3 regions of the Vibrio scophthalmi genome follow, and region 2 is predicted to be linked to each of the others. Evidence: predicted binding sites of a transcription regulator. Region 2 holds the regulator's gene; each other region holds the start of a gene.

Region 1 (6,964 bases), on a different replicon from region 2:
TTGAAACAATTTGTTGACGAATATTACTCTGCATTAACCTTGATGTTTAGTATGCTGAACGCGAAAGGGCAAACACAACGATGTTTAAGCCACTGTTTGGCTGCAAACCCTACGCACGAAATTTAGCCTAATTGAGAGAACCCTATGTTAATACGCACTGTGTTAAGACCTACTTTGTTGTTCGTTATGATGATATTTGCCGCTCAATCGGTTGCTTCGCCTTTTGATATGAAATCGGCAATGAATGAAATGAAACTGAATTTTAAGCATGCAGCGGAGGCGCAAAGCGTAGAAGAGATGGCTACGGCGATGACTTCGTTCAATCAAGTGCTCGTTCAACTGCAAAACGCCAGTTTCCCAACGGAAAAACAAGCACTTTATACCGAAGGTTTTGAACAATTGGACTTGGTCGTTGAGGGCGTCGAAAAACAACTTGAACAGGGCAACCTTGAACAAGCTAAAGCACAATTAAAAGCGATTGATGATCTGCGAGTTGAATTCCACGATAAACGCAATCCAAGTATCTGGAGTAAGCTATTTGGCTGATCGTTTTAAATCGGTTTTTCGCTACGATGCGTTCGAGAAAGAACACTGCCTTAGGGCGGTGTTTTTTTATCGCTAAAGCACGACCAACAGAAACCGGTATCCGAACATGATTACTAGGTTTGAAAAAGCCAACTTAGGCCTCTTGCTTAATTTAGTCCATATAAGTCTTCAATCGCTTCACAACGGCGCAAAACTATTTTTCCCTTCTCCGCGTAGGCGTGTTTTATTTTGAGGTTATGTTGGTGGTATTAAGCTCCATTTTGAATGCGAAAATTGGGTTTTTATCATGTTGATTTTAAAGGAATTTTATTTAATGCCTAATTTGGAATGAAATGATAGCCTTGCATCAAATCAAGGAGTTATTCATGCATTACCAAGATACCGTATTCGAACATCAGATTTTTGAAAATCACAGCTTTGCTGGTGAAAACTTGAGTTATGCCAAGTTCAGTCATTGTAAATTTTATGGCTGTGATTTTAGCCGAGCTGAAATGATGGAAGCGCATTTCGAGCATTGCACTTTTATCGAGCAAGGTGAAATTGAAGGCTGCGACTTCCACTATGCCAATTTACACGATGCCAGTTTTAAACAGTGCCAACTCTCAATGAGTCAATTTGTGGGTGCGAATTGCTTTGGCATTGAAATGCGAGAGTGTGATTTAAAAGGCGTCAATTTTTCTCAGGCCCGTTTTGCTAACCAAATTAGCCATAATGTCTATTTTTGTTCAGCGTATATCACTGCATGTAACCTCTCTTATGCCAACATGGAGCGCTTGTGTATTGAAAAATGCGAGCTCTTTGAGAACCGCTGGATTGGAACTAACCTGCAAGGAACGTCATTGCAAGGCTCTGATTTAAGTCGCGGAGAGTTCTCAGAAGATATATGGAGTGGGGTGCGCATCCGAGAGTGTGACCTGACAGACTGTGACTTAACTGGATTGGATCCAAGGCGAGTGGATCTGACCGGTGTGAAGATTTTAAGCTGGCAACAATCTCAATTGCTAGAGCCTTTAGGACTGATTATTGTTTAGTTCTATCTATATAAAAAGCCCAACAAAAGTTGGGCTTTGATTTAAGGTTGGCGGAGTGGCAGTGTCGATCACATGACCGACTCGCCATTAACTATCAAATAGGTAGAGATACTCACCGTAACCTTGCTGCTCCAATTGTTCTTTAGGAATAAATCGCATTGATGCGGAATTCATGCAATAGCGTAATCCTGTTGGTGCTGGACCATCTTTAAAAACATGGCCTAGGTGAGAATCACCAAATCGGCTGCGTACTTCCTTTCGTGGATAAATCAATTTGTAATCGGTGGTGATCACCACAAAAGCGTCATTGATTGGTTTGGTAAAGCTTGGCCAACCCGTGCCAGAGCGATATTTGTCGGTTGATGAAAACAGCGGCTCTCCTGTCACGACATCAACATAAATACCCATCTTTTTATTGTCCCAGTATTCGTTTTCAAATGGGCGCTCGGTGCCATCTTCTTGTGTTACGTAATACTGCATTTCTGTCAGTGTTTTTTTGAGTTCATCATCGCTCGGTTTGGTGAACGTTTTACCTTGGGTGAGGCCATTATGCTCATCAATCATTTGACGCAAAGTGATTGGATTGGCTTCTCTGTCATCGCCAAAGATTGAATCGAGGTATTGGTCGCGACCAGAAGCGTAGCGATAGTAGTTGTAGCGGACCTTATTACGCTTGTAATAATCTTGATGGTATTCTTCTGCGGGCCAGAATTTCTCGAATTTGACTAACTCAGTTTTGAGTGGTTTTTGGAAAACACCCAGTTGGTCAATTTCCGTCATGAATTGCGTAGCAATCTGTTGCTGTTCGGCATTATGATAGAAAATGGCTGGTCGATACTGCGCGCCGCGATCAACAAATGAGCCTTTATTATCGGTCGGGTCAATGTGACGGAACAATTGGTCGAGGATCTGCTCATAACTCACCACATTGGCGTCATATTTGACTTGAATAACTTCAATATGGCCTGATGTTCCTGAAGAAACCTGCTTATAGGTTGGGTTTTCTTGCGCGCCACCTGAATATCCGGAAACCACATCAATCACCCCCGGAAGCTTTTCTAAGTCAGATTCCGTACACCAAAAACACCCGCCGGCCAGTGTTGCAGTCTCGATATTCGCCCCTGCTGGCACGGCCGGTTTAGCATTATGCTGACTCGCGTTGCTATCCATATCACTACTTGCGCGGCCAATAAATGACGCCACGACGAGCAAAATAGCCATGATTGGCAATAACGTAGAAAATGTTCTCTTCATACCATCCTCATTTGCTTTTCCTTTATACCGATAAGAACGGTTAAGCGAGCAAAAAATTACAGGATATATTCAGAAAGGGGAGTAGTAATGCGTTTATGATGCCAGAGATCAATCATGGATAGACGAAAAAAAGCGAGCTACTTCGCTCGCTTTCTTAACTAACTCAATCCAATGATGTTTCCATCATCATCAAGGTCTAAGTTCATAAATGCGGGTTTTTCAGGCAAACCGGGCATTGTCATGACGTTACCACACAGAGCATAGATAAAGCCGGCTCCAGCGCACAATTTGAGCTCTCGAATTGGCACATTAAAGTGAGTTGGGGCGCCTTTCACACTCCCGTCAGTCGAAATTGACAACGGTGTTTTGGCTAAGCAGACAGCAAGATTATCAAATCCTTGCTTCTGATATTCATCAAGCTGCTGGCGTGCTTGGTAACTGAGGGTGACGCTTGAGGCGCCATAACCGACTTCAGCCACCGCCATCAGCTTTTCTTCGGTCGTCTGTTCTAGTTGATAAAGCGGTTTGAATTGCGTAGCAACTTGGCACTGCTGAACGACTTTTTCCGCCAGTTCTAGAGTGCCTTTACCGCCTTTGGCAAAACCTTCACTGATCGCAACTTCAACGTGATTTGGTAGTGCTTCAATCATGGTTTTAAGCCTGGCCAATTCGTGTTCGCTGTCTTGCGGGAAACGGTTTATTGCCACAACCGCAGGAACGCCATATTTACTGACGTTGTCGATATGCCATTTTAGGTTATCAAAACCAGCTTCAAGCGCCGCAGAATCGTCACTAAATAGTGAGTCAGGGATTGCTTGGCCCGGTTTAAGATCATACAGACCTGAATTCGCTTTTAATCCACGTAATGTTGCCACAATGACCGCACAATCTGGTGCTTTTCCAGATACTTGCGCTTTAATATTGCATGCTTTTTCAAAGCCCATATCTGAGCCAAAGCCACCTTCAGTCACAGTGAATTCAGCCAGTTTCGTCGCGATGTTGTCAGCAATAATTGAAGAGTTACCATGGGCGATATTGGCAAACGGTCCTGCGTGGATAAGCGTCGGCACACCTTCAAGGGTTTGCATTAGCGTTGGCTCAATCGCTTCACGCATGCTAACGGTCATTGCCCCTGCCACTTGGAGATCTTCGGTTGTGACTGGGTGACCTTCTAAATTATAAGCAACGACAATGCGGCCAATGCGCGCGCGCAGATCTTTAAGATCGGAAGCCAGCGCTAATATCGCCATTAACTCAGAAGCCGCTGAAATATCAAAGCCATCTTCGCGCTCGTAGCCGTTGATGGTTTTACCGAGCTCATTTTGGCCGACAGTAACCATGCGTAGAGCACGATCGTTATGATCCATGACACGCTTCCACACCACGCGTTTTGAATCAATTCGCAGTGCGGTTAAACCACTCCGCTGTTCAAAATCGTCGTAACCATTGCGTTGCTCGTGGAAGATACGTGCATCAATTGCCGCTGCGGCTAGGTTGTGCGCGGCGGTAACAGCGTGGATGTCACCCGTTAGGTGCAGATTGAGCTCTTCCATCGGTGCGACTTGAGAGTAACCGCCACCGGCAGCGCCGCCTTTTACGCCAAATACTGGCCCCATCGAAGGTTGGCGAATACAAGCTATGACTGAGCGTTCTAATTGCGCTAAACCTTGCGCCAGACCAATGGTGGTGACCGTTTTGCCTTCGCCAAGTGGGGTGGGTGTAATAGCAGTCACAACGATTAATTTTCCGCTGTTTTGTGTTGTAGTGTTTGACTGGTCATTTAGACGTTTAAGGCAATTTAGTGATACTTTCGCTTTGTACTTGCCTTGGCTATGAAATTCTTCTTCTTTTAAGCCGGCACGAATGGCAACGTCACCAATTGGTGCTAAGTTCGCGCTTCGGCAAATGTTGATATCCGACAGCATAAAACCCTCAATATTGCGAGATAAATGGATGAGCAAACGTTTGCGCAAGCATAATAGCGTCAAATTGTGCTTTGTAAAGGAATAGTTTGTAGCACGTAGCTCATCAAAAGTGAGTCACTATGAGCTCAGCGGTTAAATTCCACAAGAAAAATTTATAACGCATAGAAAAAAGACCTGCCAAATGGCAGGCCAAATCCCTGTGGAGCAGAAAACGGGGGAACTTTCTGAGGGTAATAAATACAATCTAAATGTGGGAAGGGTGGGCGCTACACTGCGACTTCTGAATGGTGAGAAGAGGTGTATTCTTTTAAGTTAAGTAGTCGGCAAACATTAATATTACCGCTACCCTCTACCGATTCGAGTTGTGTGATCAGCAATGAACTGATTTTAGCCGATTGTGTGTGACTTACTAATCGCTCGGCGATTAATCGCGGCATTTCATGTGGCATTGCGGTGCTCGCAGAGAAATACAGTGGTGAAACACCGCGCAGCAAAGCGAGCTTTGATAATAGGCGGGTATTGTCACTCAGTGCCCATATTGAGGCTTTACTTTGACAACGAGACATCAAACGCGGTGTTTCACCGTGTTGAGTTAAAATAGCAACACCGAGATCTTGGTGGACACGTGACGCTGAAATCATCGAAGAGAGCGCAAAGCTTTTACCAGGATCCGAGCAAAGATGGTTGAGATCTTCCCAGCAATTTTGACTACATTCGAGTTCCAATTCCGCGCCTTTAGCAATACGAACCATCGCTTCGACCGATTCAATCGGGAAAGCCCCCGCGGCAGATTCTGCTGATAGCATGATTGCATCGGTACCATCAATAATCGCATTAGCAACATCAAGCACTTCGGCGCGAGTTGGCAGTGGGTTATCAATCATCGATTCCATCATTTGGGTAGCGGTGATCACTGGCTTACCTTGTAGCTTGGCGCGTTCGATCAGTTTTTTTTGTGTGAAGGCAAGGCGCGCATCACCAATTTCCACCCCGAGATCGCCACGTGCAACCATGATCACATCAGAAGCTTCGATTAAGTCATCCATAGATTGATTGCTTGCCACTGCTTCCGCTCTTTCGACTTTTGCTACGATGTGCGCATCACTGCCAGCCTTTTGTACCAAATGTCGGGCATAAGCGATATCTTCGCCGTTACGGGGAAACGAAACCGCGATAAAGTCAGCCTTAATCTGTGCCGCGGTAACGATATCAGCTTTGTCTTTGGTGGTGAGAGCTGGGGCGGATAACCCACCGCCGAGCAGGTTGATGCCTTTGCGATCAGAGAGTTTACCGCCATTTAATGCGTGGGTTTTAACCCAGCGTTCGGTGCGATTAACTTCGTCGACGTGCAGCTGTACGCGGCCATCATCCAAAAGCAATACATCATCGATGTTGAGATCATCGATCAGTTCTGGGTAGTCAAGGCCAACGCGTTGTAAATAGCCTTCATCGTTGGCAAGGTTGCCGTCGAGATAAAATACGTCATCTTTTTTCAAAACGATTGGACCATGTTTAAAACAAGAGATTCTAATTTTAGGCCCTTGAAGATCGGCCAAAATGGCGACGGTTTTGTTCAGTTCAGTCGCAATAGAACGAACCAGCGAAGCTCGTTCTCTATGTTCATTAGCACTGCCGTGAGAAAAGTTTAGACGTACCACATTGACACCGGCTTGAATTAACTGGGTTAATACTTCTGGTGATGACGATGCTGGTCCAAGTGTAGCGACAATTTTAGTTTTACACATATTTGTACCTATAACGACAAAAGGAAGGAGGAAGGTGATTCGATAAGGGAATAAGCGGTTAGCAGCGAAGGGTTCCCTGCTAACCGAATTGGGGGCCTTATTCTAATTTTTGGCGACTCGCTAATGTATTAGACGGCGAGTGGGTAATGAGATTAGTGACTAGGTTTCATCGTCAATGTTGCATCAGACGGTTCATCTTCCATGATCACTTTTTTAGCATTCCAAACTGTCAGGGCAAGGATGAGTGAAACAACCGCAGCCGCTAACCAGAAGTACTGTGCGTTACCAAAGTCATAGTGTTTTACGCCATCAATCTCAGTAATAGTGATAAGTGATGCCGACACGACTTCTTGTGCAGAAGCTGCAATGTAAGAGAATAAACCAATGAATCCTTTTACAGCACCAACCGCATTTTTAGGCATGAGATCACAAGCGGTAAGACCCGCAAGGAAGACCACCAAAC
Region 2 (6,964 bases):
GGTGAAACAATACCTGAGAGTGAATCAATTTGTGCTAATTGGGTCCCCGCATTGAGATACACCGCAGTGCCCGGTAGCATACCGATTTGACTCACCAAATAGAAACGCGCGGTAGAAATCGGGGTTAAGCCCATAAGTAGGTTAATTAAGAAAAATGGGAAGACCGGAATTAAGCGCAGTGAGAAAAGATAGAACGCGCCATCTTTTTCCACCCCTAGATTAATGGCGGAGAGTTTGTCACCAAATTTGCTTTGTACCCAATCGCGTAGCAAGAAGCGGCTGCTAAGAAAAGCCAGTGTCGCGCCAAGCGTGCTGGCAAAAGAGACTAAGATTAAGCTGGCCCAAAAGCCAAATAATGCTGCGCCAAGCAGAGTGACGACGGCCGCGCCAGGAATCGAAAAGGCCGTAATCGCAAGATAAGCCAAAAAGTAAACCGCCGCCGCTAGAACAAAGTTCTGCTTAATATACAAGGCTAACTCTGCCTGTTGTGCTTTGGCATTTTCGAGGGTGAGTTGATCGCCAAATTGAGTGATAAGTAGCGCTATGATGGCAATCAGCAATAGGCCGAAAATCAGTTTTTTATTCATCTTGGTTCTCACTTATCTCTGGTAGATATCTATTTTATAGCGCGATAATTTCACTATCTTAGATACGCATCTTACGATCGTATTGTTGCATCGTTCAGTCATGAATACGGTTCTTTGCTCGTTGTTTTATATAGGAACTTCAAAGCACGCAAAAAATTTCAAAAAAAAAGCCAGCAACAATGGCTGGCTTAATTCAATTTATTCATTTTCTAAATTAATGCTCAAGGCGAGACATCAGTTCTTGGCGGCGAGCTTGAGGAACGACGGACCAATGCGTGCCTTTAATTGCGCCTTCAAGTGCCCAAAGCAACTCTAAACTCACCTGGGTATCATGTGAGGCTTGAATGGCTTTGTATGCTTGAACTGAACCCACTTGTTCTAAATTCTCAACTGATTCGATACCGGCTTTTTTCAGCATACGTTCAGTTGCAAGACGCAAGTTTGGTAGATCTTTAATACGAGTTGGTTTTGTTTTCGCTTGAGTGCTCTTTTCTTGCTTAGCGAGAGAGAGTGCATCGGTAGCCGTTTGCAGTGTTTTTGCACTGTCTTGGTACCACTCTTCACTTAAAGCAAAATATTTAGTAACAACAGGGAAGCCTCGTTTGTGATACACGTACGGTTCTAATCCTTGTTGCTTAAACTGCTCAGTAAGGGCATCGTCGGCACGAATATGAAGCTTGTCGTGTACAACCAATGCAAACATTGTGTCGTCTGCAAAAATGCCGAACCCACCAAACATAGAGCGAGATTTAATCCGACCTAAGGGCTCAAAAAGCCTCATAGAGTCTTTAAGTATTGGTTTATCCATTCAGTACTTTCTCGGTGTATGTGTATATACGCCACCAAATCAGGTCCGAGAGAATAGCAGTCAATGCAGATTTCTGGAGAGTAATCAGTTAACGTGTTGCATTTCTACCATCGGTAACCCCGCTGCCGTACATCATTACAATGTTTAGGCCGGTGGCTTTGCGTCCCAACTTTTCAGTTTGGTTTGCCCTGTGCGTGACTTAATTTGCTCTGCTAAAGATTAAATTACTTCTGTCAGGAAGTAGTCTATTAATATGGGATAATTGTGATCTTTATGCAAGAATAACTTTCATTTATGAGGCTTTAGCCGAAGGATTGCCCCTCGGCTAATCTTTATTGAATCATTAACTTAGTCGATTCTTGCAACGGTGCTACGCTCAACGATTTCTGGATGCATCTCAAACACGCGTTTTTCGTGTTCTTTATCTTTAATACGCTCTAGCAGAATTTCGAATGCGTTTTTACCAACACGACGCTTTGGTTGGTGAACTGTCGTCAGTGGTGGAGAGAAATACTCTGCCAATTCGATGTTGTCGTAGCCGATCACTGAGATGTCTTCTGGCACGCGAATGCCTTTTTGTTGCAGACGGCTCATTAGGCCTAATGCCATGGTGTCATTGAAGCAGAATACAGCCGTCGGGCGTTTGTCCATAGCAACGAGTTGGTCGGCGGCCAATACGGCCGTGTCACACTCAAAGTTACCTTCAAGAATCCAATCTTCGTTAACTTCAAGTTGTGCTTGGTTCATCGCACGTTTAAAGCCTTGGATACGCTCTTGGCAAACTGCTTTTTCAAAGTGACCGCTTAGGCAAGCGATGTCTTTGTGACCGTGGTCGATCAAGAATTTCGTTGCTAGGTAGCCACCTTCTTCTGAGTTGTCGATGATGTTGTCTGCTTGAGAGGTCTCAGGGCCCCAATCCATCACAACTTTAGGAATGTCTTTGTGGTTGTTGAGCATTTCGCTCAGTTCTTCTGTTAAGTCAGAACACATCACCAAAATACCATCAACGCGTTTTTCTGCGAGCATGCGAATGTAGTCGCGTTGTTTCTCGTAGATACCACCAGTGTTACATAGGATCAGTGTGTAGCCTTGGCGGTAACAGTAGCTCTCGACGCCATCAATTACTTCAGAGAAGAATAGGTTAGTAGATTGAGTTACTAGCATACCAATGGTACGAGTCGTATTGCATTTTAGGCTACGAGCAACGGCACTTGGTGCATAGTTTAGCTCTTTCACTGCTTCCATCACGCGCTCTTGCGTTGTCTCTGCGACAAAGCGAGTTTTATTGATCACGTGTGAAACAGTAGTGGTTGATACGCCAGCAAGGCGAGCAACGTCTTTAATAGTGGCCATAAGGGGTTGTCCTATCTTTAGCTGCCACGGCGGTATTCACATATCAGAATAATTTGGCAGAAAGTATTAAAAACACAAAAACCGCTTGATTACAGCGGTTTGTATTTAATTCATTATTTTTTTATCGTTTGCGCTGTCGATTCTAGACCGCATCTCGTTTGGGGGCAAATAAAAATCCCGTCCCCCATACTGTTATGCCCACCATGATAGGTGAGTGATTAGGCATCAGCCGAATAAAAATCACTTAAAACAAGGAGTGGATGAGGTGTCACTCGTTACTTTTATTACACCACACCAACCCTAGAAAAAGCCGTTATTCGCGAATTTATTCAGCATCAACTCATTACGCATCAACGCATCAAACACCTATTGGGTAGATATTGAGCGTCATTCACCCGTTAAGTATTGGCAATCAAGCTCTAAAAACGCAACCAGCAGCGCCGCAACGGCAGAGTAGAAACCAAACTTATCTAAGCCTTTGCATTTGGTCGCAAATTTAGCCACCCAGCTTAGAATGTGTTGACGGATAAAGGCTTCTTGTTCAACGAAACTTTCTTCAAAATGACGCTCTTGCTCAAGCTCGTTTGAACGAATAATGATGTTACCGAGCAGATCAAGTTCAATCGCAATATGATCCGCAGGCTCGTTCAAGCCTTGTTCAACCGCAACACCGTACTTTTGAAGTAATGCGTCCATTTCGTTCGCTGGTTTATCATGCAGTAGACCGGTTGTACCGATGTACATAGAAGCATAAGGCAGTGCAGATTCTTTATCAGACTTTAAAAATAAGTCACAAAAGTCAGCCGCCAACTCTAGCTGGCCATCTTCGCGGTCTAGCTGACGGTTAAGTGCATCCACTACATCATCAATGGCTGGTTTTAGGCTTGGGTTTTCACCAAGGCCAGATAAAAAGCTACGAATCTCAGGGCTTTGATATTGCTCTAGATCCGCTTCAGTTAGCTCTTTGGCAAATAAGCTAGAGAACCACCAGTAAATTTCTGCACGCTTTTCGTTAAACGCTTTTAACTCTTGCATCAAACAATGCTCCTATTTTCATTCTCCTACTATTCTAGCGAAGAAAAATGAATAGGGATAACACACAATGCGTCAAAATAAGTGCAAAAATGGCAAAATGTTAATGCTTGGGCTAGTTTTGTTTTGAATCAATAAAAAATCATCTTTCTTGATTTTAATGTAACAAATACTAGAAATGTTACGATATATGAATAGAATGTAGGTCGTAAACAATTCCCAATGCAAATTAAGTGGTTTAGATGAGCTATCACGTACTAGTTGTAGAAGATGACGCAGTAACTCGCAGCAAGCTGGTTGGCTACTTTCAAAATGAAGGTTACACCGTCAGCGAAGCAGAAAGCGGCGAGCAGATGCGCGACACACTACAAAATCATGCGATTGATTTAGTCATGCTAGACATCAATCTTCCTGGTGAAGATGGCTTGATGTTAACGCGTGAACTACGCAGTCAGTCTGACATTGGAATTATCCTGGTAACAGGACGCACGGATAGCATTGATAAGATCGTTGGTTTAGAAATGGGTGCCGACGATTATGTAACAAAACCGTTTGAACTTCGCGAACTGTTAGTTCGAGTGAAAAACCTACTGTGGCGTATTTCGTCAGCGCGTAATGCCGGTAGTGTTGTTGATCAGAAAAACGATTCAAATTTAGTTCGTTTTGGTGAGTGGATGTTTGACGTTCAACGCCGTGCGCTTAGCCGTAACGGCGAGCCAGTAAAACTGACTAAAGCGGAATACGAGCTTTTGGTTGCGCTTTCAACTTACCCTAACCAAGTGCTAAGTCGCGAACGCATTCTTAATATGATCAGTCACCGCGTTGATGCGCCTAACGACCGTACTATCGACGTACTGATTCGTCGTATGCGCGCTAAGATGGAGTTCGACCCTAAGAACCCGCAAATCTTTGTCACGGTTCACGGTGAAGGTTATATGTTCGCAGGCGATTAATCGTCTTTGAAACAACCCAACAATAAAAAAACCGAAGCCTAGGCTTCGGTTTTTCTTTTTCTATGTGGCGACAGCATCAGTCAGTCTTTTTTGGCACTTGAGTGAACGTTAAAGATTGCTCTGTGATGCTTCAATACTTTGCTCTTCGTAATCGGAGGCCCAGTCACGCAAGCTTTGCCAGATACGACCAAGCGTTTCATGCCAGTAACGTTCAGTTTGTTCTAAGTAAATCGCTTTTGGCGTGTACTTACTCCAGAACTGATGAATTTCATCTTGAGCCAAATAATTGGTTGGCGCAGGGTATGGGTTTAATCCTGCAGAGTGAAACTCATTCAATGCACGTTGCATGTGGCTTGCCGAAGTCACTAAGACCACTTCTTTGCGTTTGACAAATGCGGCCGCCTGGCGCGCTTCTTCCCAAGTGTCCTTCGCTGTTTCCAGCAAAATAATATCAGATTTAGCGACACCTAAAGCCAAAGCGACTTTGGCCATCATGCGTGCATTACTGACATCAGAACCGCCAGCATAACCTGACAGAATCAACTTGGAGCCCGGATAGATACGCATAATACGGATGCCTTCGGCCAAACGCATTAAACCAGTGCGACTTAATTCAGAGGTAGGTGGGATGGAATCGTCCACCACATGACCACTGCCTAGCACCATGACGTAATCGATCGACTTATCGACGGGTAAAAAAACGCTAAATTGACGCTCAATCGGCATCAATAAACGAGAGGCAACAGGTTGGAATGAGATCAAAAACATTCCAATAAATGAGAAGAGAACAATCAGGCAGCCTGTTTTCTGCTTTCTTGTAAACATGATCAGCATTAAGCCGATAAAGCCAATGATCAGCATTGCTGGTAAAGGCATAAGTAAAGACGAGACGACTTTTTTCAGCTCAAACATACTTAAATAGTCCGAAAAAACACCAGTTGATGAGAATTTAAGAGAATCCCTCTTTATATCTGCCCTTCTTGTGACAGAATAGCAGGACGATTAGACATGATAACCCAAGCTGCTGTGACTGAAGACCGTAATTTCGACGATATTGCCCACAAATTTGCAAAAAACATATACGGCTCTGACAAAGGCGAGATTCGCCAAGTCATTGTCTGGCAAGATCTTGAGCAAGCGCTCGCCAAACTGGGCGCCGAGACTCAAACCCTGCAAGTGCTCGACGCAGGCGGAGGCCTTGCGCAAATGTCGCAAAAGATTGCCAAGCTCGGACATCAAGTGGCGCTGTGTGATCTATCTTCTGAGATGCTGCAATTAGCAAAACAAGAAATAGAACGCAATGGTCTACTCGACCGCTACCGCTTGATCCATTCTCCTGTGCAGGAGATTGCTCAGCATATGGATAACCAAGTGGATTTGGTGATGTTCCACGCCGTAATGGAGTGGTTGGTCGATCCAAAAACAGCGTTGCAAACATTGCTTGAACAAGTCAAAACCGATGGTATCGCTTCGGTGATGTTTTATAACCATCATGGTTTGGTCTATAAAAATGTCGTATGTGGCAACATTCCGCACGTGCTAGATGGCATGCCACACCGTAAACGATTTAAACTCCAGCCGCAGAAAGGCTTGATTCCTGAAGAGGTCTATCAATGGATCGAAGAGGCGGGTTTTGAAATCTGTGGTAAATCTGGCATTCGCTGTTTCAGTGATTACATCGGTAATCGCCAAAATATGGGCGAGTTCCAGTATGAAGATGTGTTGGCACTAGAAGAAAAATTGTGCCGACAAGAGCCTTACCTCTCACTAGGTCGATACATTCATGTATGGGCGAAGAAGAAAGATAAACAGGAAGAACAATGAGTGAGATGACTCTCAATGTTGCTGAGCAGCCGATTGATGAATTGGTCGGCTGGGTTAAGCAACACGATTTCTCATTGAACCTAAGTAGCGAAAGATTGGCTTTTCTTATCGCGATCTCTGTATTGAGTAACGAACGGTTTGATGAAGAATTGGGTGAAGGTGAACTCCATGATGCGTTCACTATCGTCACTCGATTATTTGAAGATACGGGCGAAGCCTCTGCGTTTCGTGCGAACAATGCCATCAATGAAATGGTAAAGCAGCGTCTAATTAGCCGATTTACCAGCGAAATCAATGATGGTGTCAGTATTTATCGCTTGTCGCCTTTGGCGATTGGTATTACCGATTACTATGTGCGTCACCGTGAATTCTCTCGTCTTAAGCTATCGATTCAGTTGTCGATGGTG
Region 3 (6,964 bases), 1.1 Mb from region 2:
GATTGCGCCGCGCGTTGCACCGGCTTGGAGTACTTAATTCCTTCGAGCATCACGGTTTCATTACGGCCAGAGTTATCAACAATAATGCGATCGGCTTGTACTTGCACAACCTTCGCTTGTGTCCCCACAATCACTTCGTTAATACCATAAGTGGCTTGCTTGCCACCCTTGGCGACGACCGCCAAGCTTTTTCCCGCATCACTACTGGTCACGACACCCACCAAGACCACATTCAAACGGCTCTTCGGCGCATCTTCTAGTTTAGGCTTGGCAACAGGAGCGACGACATCGGCTTGATAGCGACCAAACAAATGGCTGTTTTGTAATGTTGATAAATCAAGGCGAGCTTGCTGACTACCAGCAGGCATATTGCGACTGGATGGCTGCCACGTGACGACATCCACTTGTTGATACGGAAACCAGATCAATTTCCCGGCAACCCAAGCCGCCGAGAGCAAAAGAATGACGGTAACCCAAGCGCTAATCACCGCTTGATTGGCTACGAGCTTTTGCAAAGAGGGAGAACGAAAGCTGAACGGCTTCACTGAATTTCCTTGATGATGATTGATCCATATCGACACTCTGTAGCGATATAAACATGAATAAAAAGATGTATATAACCCACGACTGTTAATTCTAACAAACTATATTATGGCTCTATATAAAAATGTTCCGTCGCCACCCCTTTAAAGTCTATTTTCTAACCTTACCTTGAAAAGTGCGCACAACATCACCATTGTTAGGGCGATAGTTAACCTAGTTAGAGGGTAAAGAGTGCAATGGGTTCCCCAATAGACACGGTAAGATTGGATAAATGGCTTTGGGCTGCGCGCTTTTACAAAACGCGTTCCATCGCACGAGATATGGTCGATGGTGGCAAAGTTCACTATAATGGACAACGCAGCAAACCAAGTAAGAATGTAGAACTTGGTGCGGTGCTCACTTTACGTCAAGCCAACGAAGAAAAAACGATCATTATCGAAAAGATCTCTGGCCAACGTCGTGGTGCGCCAGAAGCTCAAACTCTTTACTCTGAGACGACGGAAAGCATAGCAAAACGTGAAGAATATGCACGCCAGCGTAAACTGAACGCTCATAATCCTAGCCCTGAACGCCGCCCTGATAAAAAGCAGCGCCGCGATATCATTAAGTTTAAACATCAATAAGCCGGACTGTCCTAATGACTGATACTGTAATCACAAACAACGTTTTAAATCGCTACCTATTTGAAGATCTATCAGTACGTGGCGAAATGGTGCAACTGGATGAAGCATACCAACAAATTATCGCAAGCAAGGAATACCCGGTTGCACTGCAAAAACTGCTGGGTGAGCTACTGGTATCAACCACACTTTTAACCGCAACGTTGAAATTTGAAGGTTCGATTACCATTCAACTACAAGGTGACGGCCCGGTATCTCTTGCGGTTATCAACGGCGATCACGATCAAAAGATCCGTGGTGTTGCGCGCTGGGAAGGTGACATTGCTGATAATGCCACACTGCATGAGATGATGGGTAAAGGTTACCTAGTGATCACCATTGAGCCGAGAAAAGGCGAACGCTACCAAGGCGTGGTTGGTCTAGAAGGTGAAAACCTAACGCAAGTGATTGAAAACTACTTTGCGAACTCAGAACAACTTAAAACTCGCTTGTGGATTCGTACTGGCGAATTAAACGGTAAAGCACATGCTGCTGGTATGTTGATTCAAATCATGCCAGATGGCACCGGTTCAGCAGAAGACTTTGAACACCTAGAGCAGCTAACCAACACAGTAAAAGATGAAGAGCTATTTGGCCTAGAAGCGCAAGAGCTACTTTACCGCCTTTACAACCAAGATAAAGTTCGCCTATTTGAACCTCAACCAGTGGTATTCCACTGTGGCTGTTCACGTGAGCGTAGTGGTGCGGCGATTATTACCGTCAATCGTACTGAAATTAATGACATTTTGGCAGAGGAAGGATCGGTTTCTTTACATTGTGATTACTGCGGTACAACATATTCATTTAATGAATCTGAAGTAGAAGAACTGTTTATCAACGCACAGAGCGGTGATAAAACTGTGCATTAATTTGCACAACTTAACAAGCACGTAAAATCCCGCACAAGCCAGCATCTCGCTGGCTTTTTTTGTGACCTAAACCCAATAATAACGGGTGGTTATACAACAGTACGCTGTACTTAATTTCTGTATATTATTAATCCATTTGATCTAGCGCAAACCTTTGCCTCCGCGATAAAATATCACTAGCAATATGTGACGGGTTACCTAAAACCACGTAAAAATCATGGTTAATATTTGAGCTACATCCCTGTTTTATCCCAGCCTCGTTGCTAGCATGGTTAACAGACAAAAATAAAACATTATTACAAAATCCCTACAAAAAACTTCCCACAAGGAGCACCTATGACCGTTATGGAACATACAAAGGCTGCAACAATTGATCTAACCAAGCATGGGCTTCATGACGTAAAAGAGGTTGTACGCAACCCAAGTTACGAAATGTTGTTCGAAGAAGAAACGCGTGCTGATCTAGAAGGCTACGAACGTGGAGTAGTCACTGAACTTGGCGCCGTCGCTGTCGACACTGGTATTTTCACCGGTCGCTCCCCAAAAGATAAATATATCGTTAAAGATGCCACTACAGAGGAACATATGTGGTGGACGTCAGACGCGGTTAAAAACGATAACAAACCAATCAACCAAGCGGTTTGGAATGACCTGAAGCAATTGGTAACTAACCAGCTGTCAGGTAAGCGTTTATTTGTGATTGATGGCTACTGTGGTGCGAACCCAGATACCCGTCTGAGCATTCGTGTTATCACTGAAGTAGCGTGGCAAGCGCACTTTGTGAAAAACATGTTCTTGCGCCCAACAGAAGAAGAGTTGGCATCATTTGAACCGGATTTTGTGGTAATGAACGGCGCGAAGTGCACCAACCAGAAATGGGAAGAGCACGGTCTTAACTCTGAAAACTTCACCGTATTTAACCTAACTGAGCGCACTCAGTTGATTGGTGGTACTTGGTACGGCGGCGAAATGAAGAAAGGCATGTTCGCCATGATGAACTACTTCCTGCCATTGAAAGATATCGCTTCAATGCACTGTAGTGCCAACATGGGTGAAGACGGTGATGTTGCAGTATTCTTTGGTCTATCAGGTACTGGTAAAACGACTCTATCAACAGATCCTAAGCGTGCACTGATTGGTGATGATGAGCATGGTTGGGATGATGACGGCGTGTTCAACTTTGAAGGCGGCTGTTACGCGAAAACCATCAAACTATCGAAAGAAGCAGAGCCTGATATCTACAATGCAATTCGTCGCGATGCGCTACTGGAAAACGTTACAGTACGTGGCGATGGCTCAATCAATTTTGATGATGGTTCAAAAACCGAAAACACGCGTGTTTCTTACCCGATTCATCATATCGACAACATCGTTAAACCAGTATCAAAAGGTGGCCATGCCAATAAGGTGATCTTCCTATCTGCTGATGCATTTGGGGTGCTACCGCCAGTGTCTAAATTGACACCAGAGCAAACTAAGTACCACTTCCTATCTGGCTTTACTGCCAAGCTAGCAGGTACTGAGCGTGGCATTACAGAGCCAACACCAACGTTCTCAGCTTGTTTTGGCGCTGCGTTCCTTACGCTTCACCCAACCAAGTATGCAGAAGTGCTAGTAAAACGTATGGAAGCGGCGGGCGCAGAAGCCTACCTAGTGAACACCGGTTGGAATGGTTCTGGTAAACGTATTTCTATTCAAGATACGCGTGGCATCATTGATGCGATTTTGGATGGTTCGATTGAAAATGCGAAAACCACTCATATTCCAATCTTCAACCTTGAAGTTCCGACATCTCTGCCAGGTGTTGATCCAGCGATCCTTGATCCGCGTGATACCTATGTTGACCCGCTACAATGGGAAAGCAAAGCACACGATCTTGCCCAGCGCTTTATCAACAACTTTGATAAATACACCGATAATGCAGAAGGTAAAGCACTCGTCGCCGCTGGCCCACAGCTAGATTAGTGACGTTTGCTTAAATATCCGCTATTAGCCCCTCAATGAGGGGCTTTTTTGTTGCAGAGCGCCTAGTTTGCCGACAGAATCATAACTCACCCTCATTATGGATTGGGCCTTGTGAAAAAACGACTTAGCTACCTATTGCTTGCTGTGCTGCTGCTTATTTCTCTTTCCATCGCCATTTTCTATGCCGTGATGCGCAGCCACTATGCAACGCAGGTCGTCAATCAAGCCTTAGCGCAGTTTTCAACCCAACCCATGCAGGTTGAACAAGCCGAATTTACCCCACCATTGCAGCTCACTTTACACGGTCTTACCATTGGGGAAGAAGCACCGCTCTATTTACCTAAAGTGGCATTGTGGTTGCACCCGTCGTTACCAACCGAGCAAACATGGCGCTTTGATGCGATCGTGATTGAGCAGGCCAACCTCAACCTCTCTCAACCCGCTTGGGCGACGCTACGCCAATTTGAAATCGCTCAGCTCGCCTTTAAACAGAGTGAGTTAGTCGCGGAAGATTGGTCAGCACGCGGTGTCAATCTGCAGATCGATCAGCCAACTTGGCAAGATGAGCAGCAAGTGCTGCCTTATGGTGATATGCAGTTTTCTGCCGATCAGCTTTATGTCGCAGGTCATGCTCTCGATAATCTCCTGATCGATGCCCGTTACCAAGCCGAAAATAGCACGGTGTATGGCGCTTCCTTCAACTGGAATGGTGCGCAGATTTCCGGCCAAGCAGAACAATACCCGCAAGGCTGGTCGCTGATCAATGTCACTATCGACAAGCTTAATCTTGATGATAAGCAGCCCATTGATAGCTGGTTACAGCAATTGGATAAAACCGGTTGGATACGCGATATCAATAGCCTTGATGTCTTGAAGAGCAACCTCACCTATCAAGGCGTGCGCGTAGTAAACCTCGATCTGTCGGCCGAAAACATCACGCCAAATCAGTCGCTTTGGCAACAAGACAACGGCTATCTTTCTTTTGATGCTGACTCGGTTAACTATCAGAATCAGCAATGGGTCGAGCCAAGTGCAACGTTCTATTTCACCCCAAACCAAATCAAAGTGGCGGAATTAGATAGTGACTGGCACCAAGGCCGCTTGCAGTTACAGGGCGTGTTTACTCCTGAGTCAGTGCACCTTAAGCAACTGTCGTTATCTGGGGTTAAATGGTTAGAAGAGGCCCAGTACGATCTCGCTAACGCATGGCATTGGAGCCAATCAGTGCAAAACCTGGCGATTGATAAGCTCGATATCAATAACCTCCAAATTATCCAGCTCAATCAAAAACCATTTTGGCAGATTTCAGGTCTCAACATCGATGGTAGCGATTTAGTGGTTAAGCAGCATGGGGAACTGGGCTTATGGCAAGGTGAGCTTAGTGCCAGCGCCAACAGTGCCAGTATCGACAAGCACCTCACTACCCAAGCAACGATTGAAATGAATGCTGAGCAGAACAAATGGCATCTAACGCGTCTATTTGTGCCTCTGGACCAAGGCTATATTGAAGCGGAAGGGGTATGGAATAGAGCCGAACTCAGTGCACCATGGCAGCTTAATGCCACCATGGATGGCTTACCGTTAGATAGCCAAATAGAAACCCATCAATTACCGATTAACATCCGCGCGCTTGCCGAGGTGCACATGGAACTTTCGGGCCTTGCGGGCGATTATTCGATGCTAGCACACTCGTTGAGCGGCACGGTATCGGCGGCATTACGCCAAGGCTATCTCAATGTTGGTGAACATGGTGAGCAAAGCTTACTAGAACAGAACTTTGAGCTAGATAACCTCTCAATCGATGCTGATCGCGGCAGAATCACCCTACAATCGCCACCACTAATGCAAGGAATACAAGTGGCTGGCAATATCGACCTCACTCAACCGTCGCTGGCAACACTGCTATTACACAGTCAAAGCCAGTGTCAAACATTGCAATGGGATATCGCCGCAAAGGTTTATCAGTTACGAGAGACTTGCCAGGCAGAGCCAACTCAAACATCTAATCTTGAATCGAGCACCGACTTGTAATTCGGCAATAACATGTACGTACCGATAAACTCGACGGCGGCCGTTTTTCCGCTGTAAATCGTCACATGAATGACAATGCGCGCTTTGCGGCCACTGGCTAAACGGTCTAAATCGCCACTGATGCCATCTAATGAAGTTTGTGCAACCGGATTTTGCTCGACTGGGTGACGATAGCGAATTCGACTGTCTGCCAGAACAATATCACCATGCAGACTGCGCTCTTTGAGGAGTAACCATGCCATACCCCAACCCGTTAAGGTTGCGAGCGTAAAAGCCGAACCAGCAAAGAGAGTGTTGTGAGGATTAAGGTTGGGATTGAGTTGCGCGCTACATTCAAACTGATAACCCGTGTACTGGTTTATCTTAATGCCCATTTTGTCACTGATCGGGATATGGTGTGCCCAGCGTTCTTGCAGATCAGTGCACCACTCTGGCTTGCGCAGTACATTAGCCATCGGATCAAGTGGCTTTACCATTTGTAAATGGCGTGTCGGCCCGCGTTCATCAGAGAGATCGCCGCGACGTTCAAAGCCATTGCGCTCATAAAAATCGATCGCCTCTTCCCGAGCATTACACACCAAGCGCTTCACGCCATCTTGGCGAGCAAGAGATTCAAGCGCCACCAGCAATAGTGAGCCCATGCCTTTGCTACGGCGATTACTTTTCACCGCCATGTAGCGGATCTGCCCTTCGTGGTCGGGCGTCACATACAAGCGACCAATCGCCATTGGGCGGCCTCGCCCATCAACGATCATGCGATGATGACTCATCGCATCAAACTCATCGCGCTCTGAGCCTGCCGGCATACGCCAAGGCTCACGCAGCATTTGCCAGCGAAAGTGGTAATACTTTTTAAGTTGATTGTCGGTATTTGGCGTAATCAGCTTAAACATAAAA

Evidence for each region. Region 2 encodes PurR, which represses purine synthesis genes. Its sites were predicted from a motif close to TNANGNAAACGTTTNCNTNA; they were not measured.
Region 1: the regulator PurR is predicted to act here: its motif matches at 4,785-4,804, upstream of RJD38_RS20480 (formate--tetrahydrofolate ligase).
Region 3: the regulator PurR is predicted to act here: its motif matches at 2,214-2,233, upstream of pckA (phosphoenolpyruvate carboxykinase (ATP)).

What each region holds. Positions count from the first base shown of each region.
Region 1 covers NZ_CP134272.1:1,234,209-1,241,172, reverse strand. Annotated here, with positions in the region: gene RJD38_RS20495 (cytochrome b562) at 145-546, shown strand; gene RJD38_RS20490 (Qnr family pentapeptide repeat protein) at 912-1,577, shown strand; gene msrB (peptide-methionine (R)-S-oxide reductase MsrB) at 1,665-2,831, opposite strand; gene RJD38_RS20480 (formate--tetrahydrofolate ligase) at 2,990-4,756, opposite strand; gene pyk (pyruvate kinase) at 5,023-6,501, opposite strand; gene RJD38_RS20470 (MFS transporter) at 6,654-6,964, opposite strand, start outside.
Region 2 covers NZ_CP134271.1:373,674-380,637, reverse strand. Annotated here, with positions in the region: gene RJD38_RS01620 (TVP38/TMEM64 family protein) at 1-587, opposite strand, end outside; gene RJD38_RS01615 (TfoX/Sxy family DNA transformation protein) at 802-1,395, opposite strand; cyclic di-GMP riboswitch class I at 1,505-1,593, opposite strand; gene purR (HTH-type transcriptional repressor PurR) at 1,744-2,748, opposite strand; gene torD (molecular chaperone TorD) at 3,136-3,783, opposite strand; gene torR (two-component system response regulator TorR) at 4,023-4,733, shown strand; gene elyC (envelope biogenesis factor ElyC) at 4,842-5,645, opposite strand; gene cmoM (tRNA uridine 5-oxyacetic acid(34) methyltransferase CmoM) at 5,760-6,557, shown strand; gene mukF (chromosome partition protein MukF) at 6,554-6,964, shown strand, end outside.
Region 3 covers NZ_CP134271.1:1,491,492-1,498,455, reverse strand. Annotated here, with positions in the region: gene gspC (type II secretion system protein GspC) at 1-545, opposite strand, end outside; gene hslR (ribosome-associated heat shock protein Hsp15) at 780-1,166, shown strand; gene hslO (Hsp33 family molecular chaperone HslO) at 1,196-2,071, shown strand; gene pckA (phosphoenolpyruvate carboxykinase (ATP)) at 2,408-4,036, shown strand; gene RJD38_RS06805 (AsmA family protein) at 4,148-6,067, shown strand; gene RJD38_RS06800 (bifunctional GNAT family N-acetyltransferase/hotdog fold thioesterase) at 6,031-6,960, opposite strand.